Regions from separate parts of the Saccharopolyspora sp. NPDC000995 genome, predicted to be linked through region 2. Evidence: riboswitches for the same ligand, from Rfam matches in the RefSeq annotation. Region 2 holds a riboswitch; each other region holds the start of a gene.
The links. Region 2 has a riboswitch for S-adenosylmethionine ahead of ACWDKQ_RS06700 (aminotransferase class V-fold PLP-dependent enzyme). Riboswitches for the same ligand answer to the same signal wherever they lie in the genome.
Positions count from the first base shown of each region.

Region 1 (3,266 bases), on a different contig from region 2:
AGCCCAAGGTCGTGCGGATCGGCGGCAAGCAGCCCCCGACCTCCGGGGTCTGGGACAAGCTGGCGCAGTGCGAGGCCACCGGGAACTGGGCGGCCAACACCGGCAACGGCTACTACGGCGGCCTGCAGTTCAACAAGTCGACCTGGGATGCCTACGGCGGCGACCAGTACGCGCCGTACCCGCACCAGGCCAGCCGCGAGCAGCAGATCGCGGTGGCGGAGAAGATCCGCGCGGCGCGGGGCGGCGGCTACGGCGCCTGGCCGGGTTGCTCCTCGAAGCTCGGCCTGTGAGCTGACCTTCCGGGTATCAGGCCATATCGTCAGGTGAGGGGTACCCGCGGACCAGTTCGGACGCCACGGGTGCCCCTCGCTCGTCACCTGGTCGGGGTGGTGAGTTCGGGCGCGGGTAGTTTTTCGGTGTGGACGACCAGCAGGCGACGCTGCTCGGCCCGGCCGATGTGCGACGGCTGGCCGAGGAACTCGACATCCGACCGACTAAGAAGCTCGGCCAGAACTTCGTGCACGACCCGAACACCGTGCGCCGGATCGTGGCCGCCGCGTCGGTCTCCGCCGCCGACGTCGTGCTGGAGGTCGGCCCCGGCCTTGGCTCGCTGACCCTCGCCCTGCTGCCCGCTGCGGGCGCCGTAACGGCGGTCGAGATCGATCCGGTGCTCGCGGCGCGGCTACCGCGCACCGCCGCCGAGTTCGCCCCGGCGCTGGCCGATCGGCTCACCGTGATCGAGGCCGACGCCTTGCGGGTCCGCGCCGAGGACTTCCCGGCGCCGCCGACCGCGCTCGTCGCGAACCTCCCGTACAACGTCGCCGTGCCGGTGGTGCTGCACCTGCTGGCCGAGTTGCCGAGCCTGGCGCATGGTCTTGTCATGGTGCAGTCCGAGGTCGCCGACCGGATGGCCGCCAAGCCGGGCGGCCGCGTCTACGGCGTGCCGAGCGCCAAGGCTGCGTGGTTCGCCGACGTGCGCCGCGCGGGCCCGGTGCCGCGCAAGGTGTTCTGGCCGGTGCCCAATGTGGACTCCGGCTTGGTGTCGTTCCAGCGCATCGAGCCGCCGTCGACCGCGCCGCGCCAGGACGTCTTCCGCGTGGTGAACGCGGCGTTCGCCCAGCGACGCAAGACGTTGCGCGCCGCGCTGTCCGGCTGGGCCGGATCCGCGGCTCGGGCGGAGGAGGTTCTCCGGGCCGCTGGGGTGGATCCGGCGGTTCGCGGTGAGCAGTTGGAGATCGGCGATTTCGCGCGCATCGCAGAGGCTGCGGCTACCGAAAGTGGTCGCTGAACCACCCGTCAGGCCCCTTGCCCATCCGAGACCGATCCGCTACCCGGAGTCACCGACAACACCTGGCGTGCCGGGAAAATTCCCCTTCGTCCGGGTGTGTGATTTGGCAAACGATTTCGGAAAGTGACGACTATCAACTTGCGCTGGAATCCGCCAGTGGGGTCTACTATTCGGGAAATCCATCCCGAGCGGCCGAGAGACCTGGCTCCGCGAAGCCGCAGCAACCACCCGGTGGGCAGGTGCTAACGCCAGGACCGATGGAGTTGTTGTGGAGTCCAACGCACTGCCAGCCGGCCCGCCTGCGGGTCAAACCCGAGCCCAGCTGGCCCGATCCCGGCGAAACCACATCCGGAGGCTGCTGACGCAGCGTCGCGTCATCGACCATGGGCGTCGCACCACCACCGCCTGTCGTCGCGAGATGTGACCCAGCTCTTCCTCTCTTTCCGAAGTTCCTTGGCCTGTCGCCCTTTCGCGTGCGCGGCCGTCGCGAGCTGATGTGGAGCCGATCGTGATCACAGTCGAGAACCTGACCAAGTCCTTCCAGTACAACAACGGAACCGTCCGCGCCCTCGACGGCGTGACGATGGAGGTTTCGGCCGGCGCGGTGTGCGGTGTGGTCGGTCCGAGCGGGGCCGGCAAGTCCACCCTGGCCCGGTGCATCGCGCTGCTGGAGAAGCCGGACAGCGGTGCCATCCGCGTCGACGGCACCGACCTGGTTTCCCTCGGCGGCAAGTCCCTTCGCGCCGCGCGCCGACAGATCGGCGTTGTGCCGCAAGGAGATTCGCTGCTGCGCCAGCGCACTGCCGCGGGCAACGTCGCGTTGCCGCTGGAAGCGGCCGGTATCAGCGGCCCGCAGCGGCGCACCCGCGTCGGCGAGCTGCTGGACCTCGTGGGCCTGACCGACAAGGCCTCGGTCTACCCCGACCAGCTCTCCGGCGGGCAGCGCCAGCGCATCGCGGTGGCGCGTGCGCTGGCCGCCAAGCCTTCGGTGCTGCTGGCCGACGAGCCGACCTCGGCGCTCGACCCGGGCACCACCGACTCGGTGCTCACCGTGCTGGACCGCGCCCGCGCTGAACTGGGTGTCACCGTGCTCGTGGTCACCCACGACATGGCCGTGGTGCGCAAGATCGCCGACGATGTCGCGGTGCTGGAGAACGGCCGGGTGGTCGAGCACGGCAAGGTCCTCGACCTGGTCGCCGAGCCCGGCAGCCGGGTGGGCACCACGCTGCTGCCGGACACCGACCAGGCCGAGTCGTTCAAGCCAGCCGGCGGTCGGCACGACGTCGTCGCCGAGGTCGTGCTGGTCGGCTTCGCCGCGGTCGGCGCGCTGCTGCCGGAGGCCGCCAGCAGGTTCGGGGTCGACCTCGCGATCCTGGGCGGGGGGCTGACCCGGCTGGGGGACACGCCGGTAGCGAAGTTCAAGGTCGGCCTGAGCGGCGAGCGCGCCGAGTCGGCCCTGAAGTGGATGGTCGATCGGGACGCGCATGTGCGACGTGCCCCGGTTTGCGTTGACGGAGCTGCTGCGTGAGTGATGTGACCCCCTGGTCGGAGGTCCTTGGACTACTTGGTGAAGCGACGGTCGACACGCTCTACATGGTGTTGGTGTCAACCCTGCTGGCAGTGCTGGGAGGGCTGCCGCTCGGCGTGCTTCTGCATCTGACCTCGCCGGTCGGCCTGAGCCCGAAACCCGTGCTGTACCGGGTGCTCGGCGTGGTCGTCGACGTGGTGCGGTCCGTGCCGTTCGTCGTGCTGCTGGTAGTCCTGGCGTCGTTCACCCGGCTGCTGATCGGCACGTCGATCGGCAGCTCCGCGGTGATCGTCCCGCTGACCATCGGCGCCGTCCCGTTCTTCGCGCGGTTGACGCAGAACGCGTTGCGCGAGGTCAGCTTCACCGTGGTCGAGGCCGCGATCACGACTGGATCGAGCCGGCTGCGGATCGTGTGGACGGTGCTGCTCGGCGAGGCGCGGGCCGCGCTGG
Region 1 covers NZ_JBSFLZ010000004.1:100,576-103,841, reverse strand. The annotation lists gene ACWDKQ_RS03155 (transglycosylase family protein) at 1-290, shown strand, start outside; gene rsmA (16S rRNA (adenine(1518)-N(6)/adenine(1519)-N(6))-dimethyltransferase RsmA) at 419-1,288, shown strand; SAM riboswitch class I at 1,465-1,552, shown strand; gene ACWDKQ_RS03145 (methionine ABC transporter ATP-binding protein) at 1,797-2,816, shown strand; gene ACWDKQ_RS03140 (ABC transporter permease subunit) at 2,813-3,266, shown strand, end outside.
Region 1: another riboswitch for S-adenosylmethionine. It lies ahead of ACWDKQ_RS03145 (methionine ABC transporter ATP-binding protein); the one in region 2 lies ahead of ACWDKQ_RS06700 (aminotransferase class V-fold PLP-dependent enzyme).

Region 2 (3,266 bases):
TCTCGGGCGAGTTCGGAGTGGACAGCAAGCACGTGCTGGATCGCTACGTCCTGGCCAAGACCCACGAGCTGGTCGGCGACGTGCAGTCCGCATTGGACACCTTCGACCTCGCTGGGGCCTGCGCGGAGGTGCGCGACTTCCTCGAAGTGCTGACCAACTGGTACGTGCGGCGGTCCCGCGACCGCTTCTGGGCCGGTGACCGGGATGCCATCAACACGCTGCACACCGTGCTGGAGGTGACCTGCCGGGTGGTGGCGCCGATGCTGCCGCTGACCGCCGAGGCGGTCTGGCGCGGGCTGACCGGAGGCCGCTCCGTGCACCTGGCGGACTGGCCCCTGGTCAACGAGTTGCCCGCGGACGCCGCGCTGGTAACCGCGATGGACGAGGTGCGCCAGGTGTGCTCGGCCGCGTCGGCGTTGCGCAAATCCAACAAGCTGAGGGTGCGTTTGCCGCTGGCCAAGCTCGTGGTCGCCACCCCGGACGCGGAGGCGCTGCGGCCGTTCGCGGACCTGATCCGCGACGAGGTCAACGTCAAGGCACTCGAGCTGAGCACCGACGTCGCCGCGCACGGTCGCTTCGAGATCGCGGTGAACGCGCGGGCCGCCGGTCCGCGGCTGGGTCGCGACGTGCAGAAGGTGATCAAGGCGGTGAAGTCCGGCGAGTGGCAGCGCACCGGCGGCACCGTGGTCGCGGCGGGCATCGAATTGCAGGACGGCGAGTTCGAGGAGCGCCTGGTCTCCACCGATCCCGGCGCGGCCTCGCCGCTGCCCGGCGGCAAGGGGCTGGTGGTGCTGGACACCGAGGTGACCCCGGAGCTGGCGCTCGAAGGCTTGGCCCGCGACGTGGTCCGGGTCGTCCAGCAGGCCCGCAAGGAGGCGGACTTCCAGGTCTCCGACCGGATCACGGTGGCGATTTCGGCCCCTGCCGAGGTCCTGGCGGCCGTCGAGTCGCACCGCGACTTCATCGCGGGCGAAACCCTGGCGAACGACATCGAATCCGGCGATGTAGCGGACGGCTTCACCGGCAGCGTCGGTGAAGGCACCGAGATCAAGATCGCCGTCACCAGGGTCTGACGTGGCCGTCCCGGGTGGCACCGGCGACGAGGGCGGTGTCACCCGGGTGTCTTGGTGGTTGTTGATGTGGACGGTCCGTTCGCGCCGTCCACTGAGGCGAACAGGTCGTTCGCTGCACATCGACACCCCGGCGTTCCAAGTGTCGCCCTGGTGTCAGGGCGTGCAGTTGTGACCGCCGTGCGGGTGTCGAGATCGCCGCGTCGGCGCCGTGTGACGGAGACCGCTCCCACAGTTCGGGAATGGTGTTGCCCGCGGTGCGCGCGGTTTCCTAGAGTGCTGGACCGAAGGTCATGAGCGCCAGCGTCAAGCCCCGGCTTGCTGGCCGGCAACCCTCCAACCGCGGTGGGGTGCCCCGGGTGAAGACCTGGCCGGTCGTGCAGGGCGATCCGGCAAGCGCGGACCCCTCTGGGCGGGTCCGATGAGGCCCCCGAGGAGGCCGTCGTGTCGTCTGCCGTCATCGAAATCCCGGTGCAGTCCCATTTGGACTACCGGATTCCCGCCGTGGTCGGCGCCGCGCTGCAGGTCCCGCTGGTCAACGGCCAACGCATCGGATATGCGAATCTCGATCATGCGGCCAGCGCGCCGTGCCTGGAGTCCGTGCAGTCGGCGGTCAACGAGCTGCTGCCCTGGTACGCGAGCGTGCACCGCGGCGCGGGGTTCGCCTCCCAGGTGTGCACCCGGGTCTACGAGGGAGCGCGCGACGAGCTGCGGAACTTCGTCGGCGCCCGCCACACCGACTCGGTGATCTTCACCCGCAACACCACCGACGCCCTGAACCTGCTGGGACGCACGCTGCCGCGCGGCACGTCCGTCGTGGTCTTCGATACCGAGCACCACGCCGCGCTGCTGCCCTGGACCGGCCCGCGGGTGCGCCGCCTGCCCGCGCCGGAGACGCCGGCGGACGCCACCGCCGCGCTCGATGCCGCGCTGGCCGACTGCCCGGAGGGACCGCGGCTCGCGGTGATCACGGGTGCCTCCAACGTCACCGGGGAGCTGTGGCCCGTCGCGGAGCTGGCGCGGGTGGCTCGCCGCCGCGGTGCTCGCACGGTTCTCGACGCCGCGCAGCTCGCACCGCACCGGCCGGTCCGGATTCGCGAGCTCGACATCGACTACGTGGCGATCTCGGGGCACAAGCTCTACGCGCCGTTCGGTGCGGGCGCGCTGATCGGCCGCGCGGACTGGCTCAACGCCGCCGAGCCGTACCTCGCGGGTGGCGGCGCGACCCGTTTGGTGCAGGAGCGGTCGGTGAGCTGGGCGACGGGGCCGGAGCGGCATGAGGCGGGCTCGCCGAACACCGTCGGCGTGCACGCCTTGGCCAAGGCCTGCGCGACGCTCGCGGCGAACTGGACGGACGTCATCGAGCACGAGGAAGCGCTGCTGCACCGGCTGCGAGCCGGGCTTCGCGGCGTGCCGGGGCTGCGCGAACTCCGCCTGTTCGACGCCGATCACGACCGGGTCGGTGTGGTGAGCTTCACCGTCGACGGTCAGGACCCGGGCCTGCTGGCCACGGCGCTTTCCGCGGAGCACGGCATCGGCGTCCGCGACGGCTTGTTCTGCGCGCACGTGGCCACGCGGCGGCTGCTCTCGCGGGCGGGCTCGGACACCGAGCGCGCGGTCCGCGTCAGCGTCGGGCTGGGCAGCACAGCAGAGCACGTCGACCGCCTCGTGAACGCGCTGCGGAGGCTGGTGGCCGAAGGCCCGACTTGGCGCTACGAGCAGGTCGACGGCCGCTGGGTGCCAGTCAACGACCCGCGCCCCGCGCCCGCCTTCCTCGACTGACGGGGCTCCGCCACGCCTGGTCACGGCCCGTAAGTGAATTGCGGCGTCTTGGCACGGCGACATAGCACCCGAAAACACTCACGGGTCCTGTTCTTTGTCTTGAAGCGCCGAAGCGCTTAGCCCACACTCGCGACTTGCACCGCCGCGGGGCCTTAGGCCCAACGTGTTCAAGGGCGCATCGCGGGGAGTGGTCCTGCCGAACCGGGTGCGGGCGGGTTCAGGGACAATGGTGGTCGTGAGCACCGAGCAGTCCTCCCCGAGGGAGTCCTCAGCAGAGCAGGCGGGCACCGAACCGACTGCCGCAGAACAGGCGTCCGAGACGCAGACCGGGGCGGCGGAGGAGTCGCCCAAGCGCGGGTCCGGGAAGCTGCTCGGGTTGTTGGGCGGGGTCGCCGTGGTGGCCTTGGGCGTCGA
Region 2 covers NZ_JBSFLZ010000012.1:6,144-9,409, reverse strand. The annotation lists gene ileS (isoleucine--tRNA ligase) at 1-1,073, shown strand, start outside; SAM riboswitch class IV at 1,360-1,475, shown strand; gene ACWDKQ_RS06700 (aminotransferase class V-fold PLP-dependent enzyme) at 1,515-2,852, shown strand; gene lspA (signal peptidase II) at 3,079-3,266, shown strand, end outside.

Region 3 (3,266 bases), on a different contig from region 2:
GTGGCCTTCGGACCGATCTGGTCCTGCACCGCGTCCAGGGTCTTCAGCCCGTCACCGGTGATCAGCAGCACTGTCTCGGCATCCGGGTCGATCTTGCCCGCCTCGATGAGCTTCTTCGCCGTGGCCACGGTGACCCCGCCGGCCGTCTCGGCGAAGATGCCCTCGGTACGCGCCAGCAATCGGATACCCTCGCGGACCTCGTCGTCGCTGACGTCCTCGATGGCGCCGCCGGTCTTGCGCACGATGTCCAGCACGTACGGGCCGTCGGCGGGGGCGCCGATGGCCAGCGAACGGACGATGGTGTCCGGCCGCACCGGCTGGACCACGTCGTGGTCGTTCTTGTACGCCGTCGACACCGGGGAGCAGCCGGTTGCCTGCGCGCCGAAGATCCGCACCGGGCTCGGCTCCACCAGGCCGACCTGGCCGAGCTCGTTGAACCCCTTGTAGACCTTGGTTAGCTGCGAGCCGGAAGCGATCGGCACCACGATTTGCTCGGGGATGCGCCAGCCGAGCTGCTCGGCGACCTCGAAGGCCAGCGTCTTCGAACCCTCGGAGTAGTAGGGGCGCACGTTGACGTTGACGAATGCCCAGTCCTCGTGCTCCGCGGCGAGCTCGGTGGCCAGCCGGTTGACGTCGTCGTAGTTGCCGTCGACGGCCAGCAACGACCCGTCGTAGACCGCGCTCATCAGGATCTTGGCGCGCTCTAGCGTCTTGGGCACCAGCACCACCGAGTCCCAACCGGCGCGGGCTGCGGCGGCGGCCACCGCGTTGGCGAGGTTGCCAGTGGAGGGGCAGGCCAACACCTTGAAGCCGAACTCGCGGGCGGCGGCCAGCGCCACCGCGACGACGCGGTCCTTGAAGGAGTGGGTGGGGTTGCCAGTGTCGTCCTTGACCCAGATCCGCTTGACGCCCAACGCCTTCGCGAGCTTGTCGGCCCGGACCAGCCGGGTACAGCCCGGCTCGGTGTTCGGGTGCTCTTCGACGTTGGTGGGAACCGGGAGGAGCTGCTTGTAGCGCCAGATGGAGCGCGGGCCGGATTCGATGTCCTCGCGGCGGATCCTGCCGAAGTCGTAGGCGACCTCTAGGGGGGAGAAGTCCTCCAGCGAGACGAACTCGGGGGCCAACGGCTGCCGGTGGCCCTCTTCCTTGGACACCAGTTCGACGGCGTTGCCCAGGTCGAAGGTCTTCTTCGCAGTTGTCTGGGCATGGGCAGCAGCAGTCATCGCGAGGTCCTCTCCTCATCTGTCCCGCGGACGGGCCGGAATTAGCACCGCTTTCGTCAGAGACCTCGCGCGTGAAAACACGATTCGCTGACGAACGGTTGCCGGGGCTTCATCGGGCCGTTCCCTCTGCCCCTCTGGATGAGCTATTCGGTTGTGCCAGCAACGCTAGTGGACCGCGCCGGGGTCTGGCCAGCGCGATCCAGATGGCGGGAACGTCACGGGTGCGTGCGACGATGCGTGCATGAGCGCACCGGTCGTGGTCCCCGATTCGCTGCAGTTGGTTCTCGGTGACGAAGAACTGCTGGTGGAACGCGCGCTTTGGGCTGCTGTCGGAGCCGCCCGTGCGGCCGATCCGGAAGCCGAGCTGCGCCGCGTGAAGGTGAGCGAACTCACTCCTCCGGAGCTGGCCGAACTGCTGAGCCCATCGTTGTTCGCCGAGGGCAGGGTGCTGGCGGTGGAGTCTGCCCAGGACGCGGGCAAGGAGATCGCCGAGGCGCTGCTGATGCACGCCAAGCAGTCGGCAGACGGGGTCATGATCGTCGTCGTGCACAGCGGCGGCGGCCGCTCCAAGCACGCCAAGGAACTACCCAATGCGCTGCGCAAACTAGGCGCGCGGGTCACCGAGTGCAACAAGATCACCAAGCCCGCCGAGCGGGAGGCGTTCGTCCGCGACGAGGTGCGCCGGGCCGGCGGCAAGACCGATGCCGCCGGGGTGGCTGCGCTGATCGAAACGGTCGGTTCCGACTTGCGGGAGCTGTCGGCCGCTGCCACGCAGCTGGTCGCCGACACCGGCGGCAAGGTCGACGAGACGGCCGTCCGCCGCTACCACCGCGGGCGAGCCGAGGTGACCGGGTTCGCGGTTGCGGAGAAGGCGGTGACGGGTGACCGGGCGGCTGCCCTGGAGGCCTTGCGGTGGGCTGTGCAGCTGGGCGTCCCGCACGTGCTGATCGCCGACGCGCTCGCGGACTCGGTCCGCACCATCGGCCGCGTCGCCGCCGCGGGCGGTCGCAACGACCCGTTCCGGCTGGCAGGCGAGCTGGGAATGCCCGCGTGGAAGGTGAAGAAGGCGCTGGCGCAGTCCCGGGGCTGGAACGCTTCGAGCCTCGCGCAGGCGCTCCAGGCGGTCGCAGAGGTCAACGCTGGGGTCAAGGGCATGGCCGCCGACGCCACCTACGCCTTGGAACGCACCGTCCTGCGTCTCGTGGAGCTCCGCAACCAGCGTTCGTGATCGCACCAATCTCCACTGAAATCGCGAAAGGCCCCTTCCCCGCGGGGGCGGATTAAGGGGCCTTTCGAAGTTCAGGCCTCAGCTCAGAGCTGGTTGGCGCGCTGAGCCAGCGCGGACTTCTTGTTCGCGGCCTGGTTCTTGTGGATGACGCCCTTGCTGGCGGCCTTGTCCAGCGCGCGGCTGGCGGCCTGCTGCAGCTCGATGGCCTTGTCCTTCTCGCCAGCGTCAGCGGCCTCGCGGAACTTTCGGATGGCGGTTTTGACCGCAGACTTCACGGCCTTGTTGCGCTGCCGGCTCTGCTCGTTGGTCTTGATCCGCTTCATCTGGGACTTGATGTTGGCCACTGTGGCGCCTCTTCCTCGTCTGTCGAATCGATCGTGTCGCGCTGTTGTCGGCGCTGCGCTCAGGCAGGTTTCCTCCACGGCGGAATGCCGCACGGCACGGTCGTCCATGCTAACAGCGCCCACCTGCGCAGATTTCGGGCGGGCGGTGCCGGGGCTATCACATCGGGTTCCGATCCGGCGTTTCCGAACCATAGGGTCAAGCCTCGTGCTCGATGCGTTGAACTGGCCCGCATTTGCCGATCTGTCCCTCGTCGGACTGGCGTTCCTCAGCGGCGCCGCGTTCCTGGCCTGGACTGTCGACGCGATCGTCGGCGGCGGTGGCCTGATCCAGCTGCCCGCGATGCTGCGGCTCCTGCCCGGCGGCGAGGTGATCTACTCGCTGGCCACCAACAAGGTGGCGGCGATCGCCGGGACCGCCGCGGCCGCCCGCGCACTTACGCGAAGCGAACCTCGATCGATTGGCCGACCGCG
Region 3 covers NZ_JBSFLZ010000123.1:93-3,358, forward strand. The annotation lists gene thrC (threonine synthase) at 1-1,223, opposite strand, end outside; SAM riboswitch class I at 1,236-1,368, opposite strand; gene holA (DNA polymerase III subunit delta) at 1,465-2,451, shown strand; gene rpsT (30S ribosomal protein S20) at 2,535-2,795, opposite strand; gene ACWDKQ_RS29095 (TSUP family transporter) at 3,001-3,266, shown strand, end outside.
Region 3: another riboswitch for S-adenosylmethionine. It lies ahead of thrC (threonine synthase); the one in region 2 lies ahead of ACWDKQ_RS06700 (aminotransferase class V-fold PLP-dependent enzyme).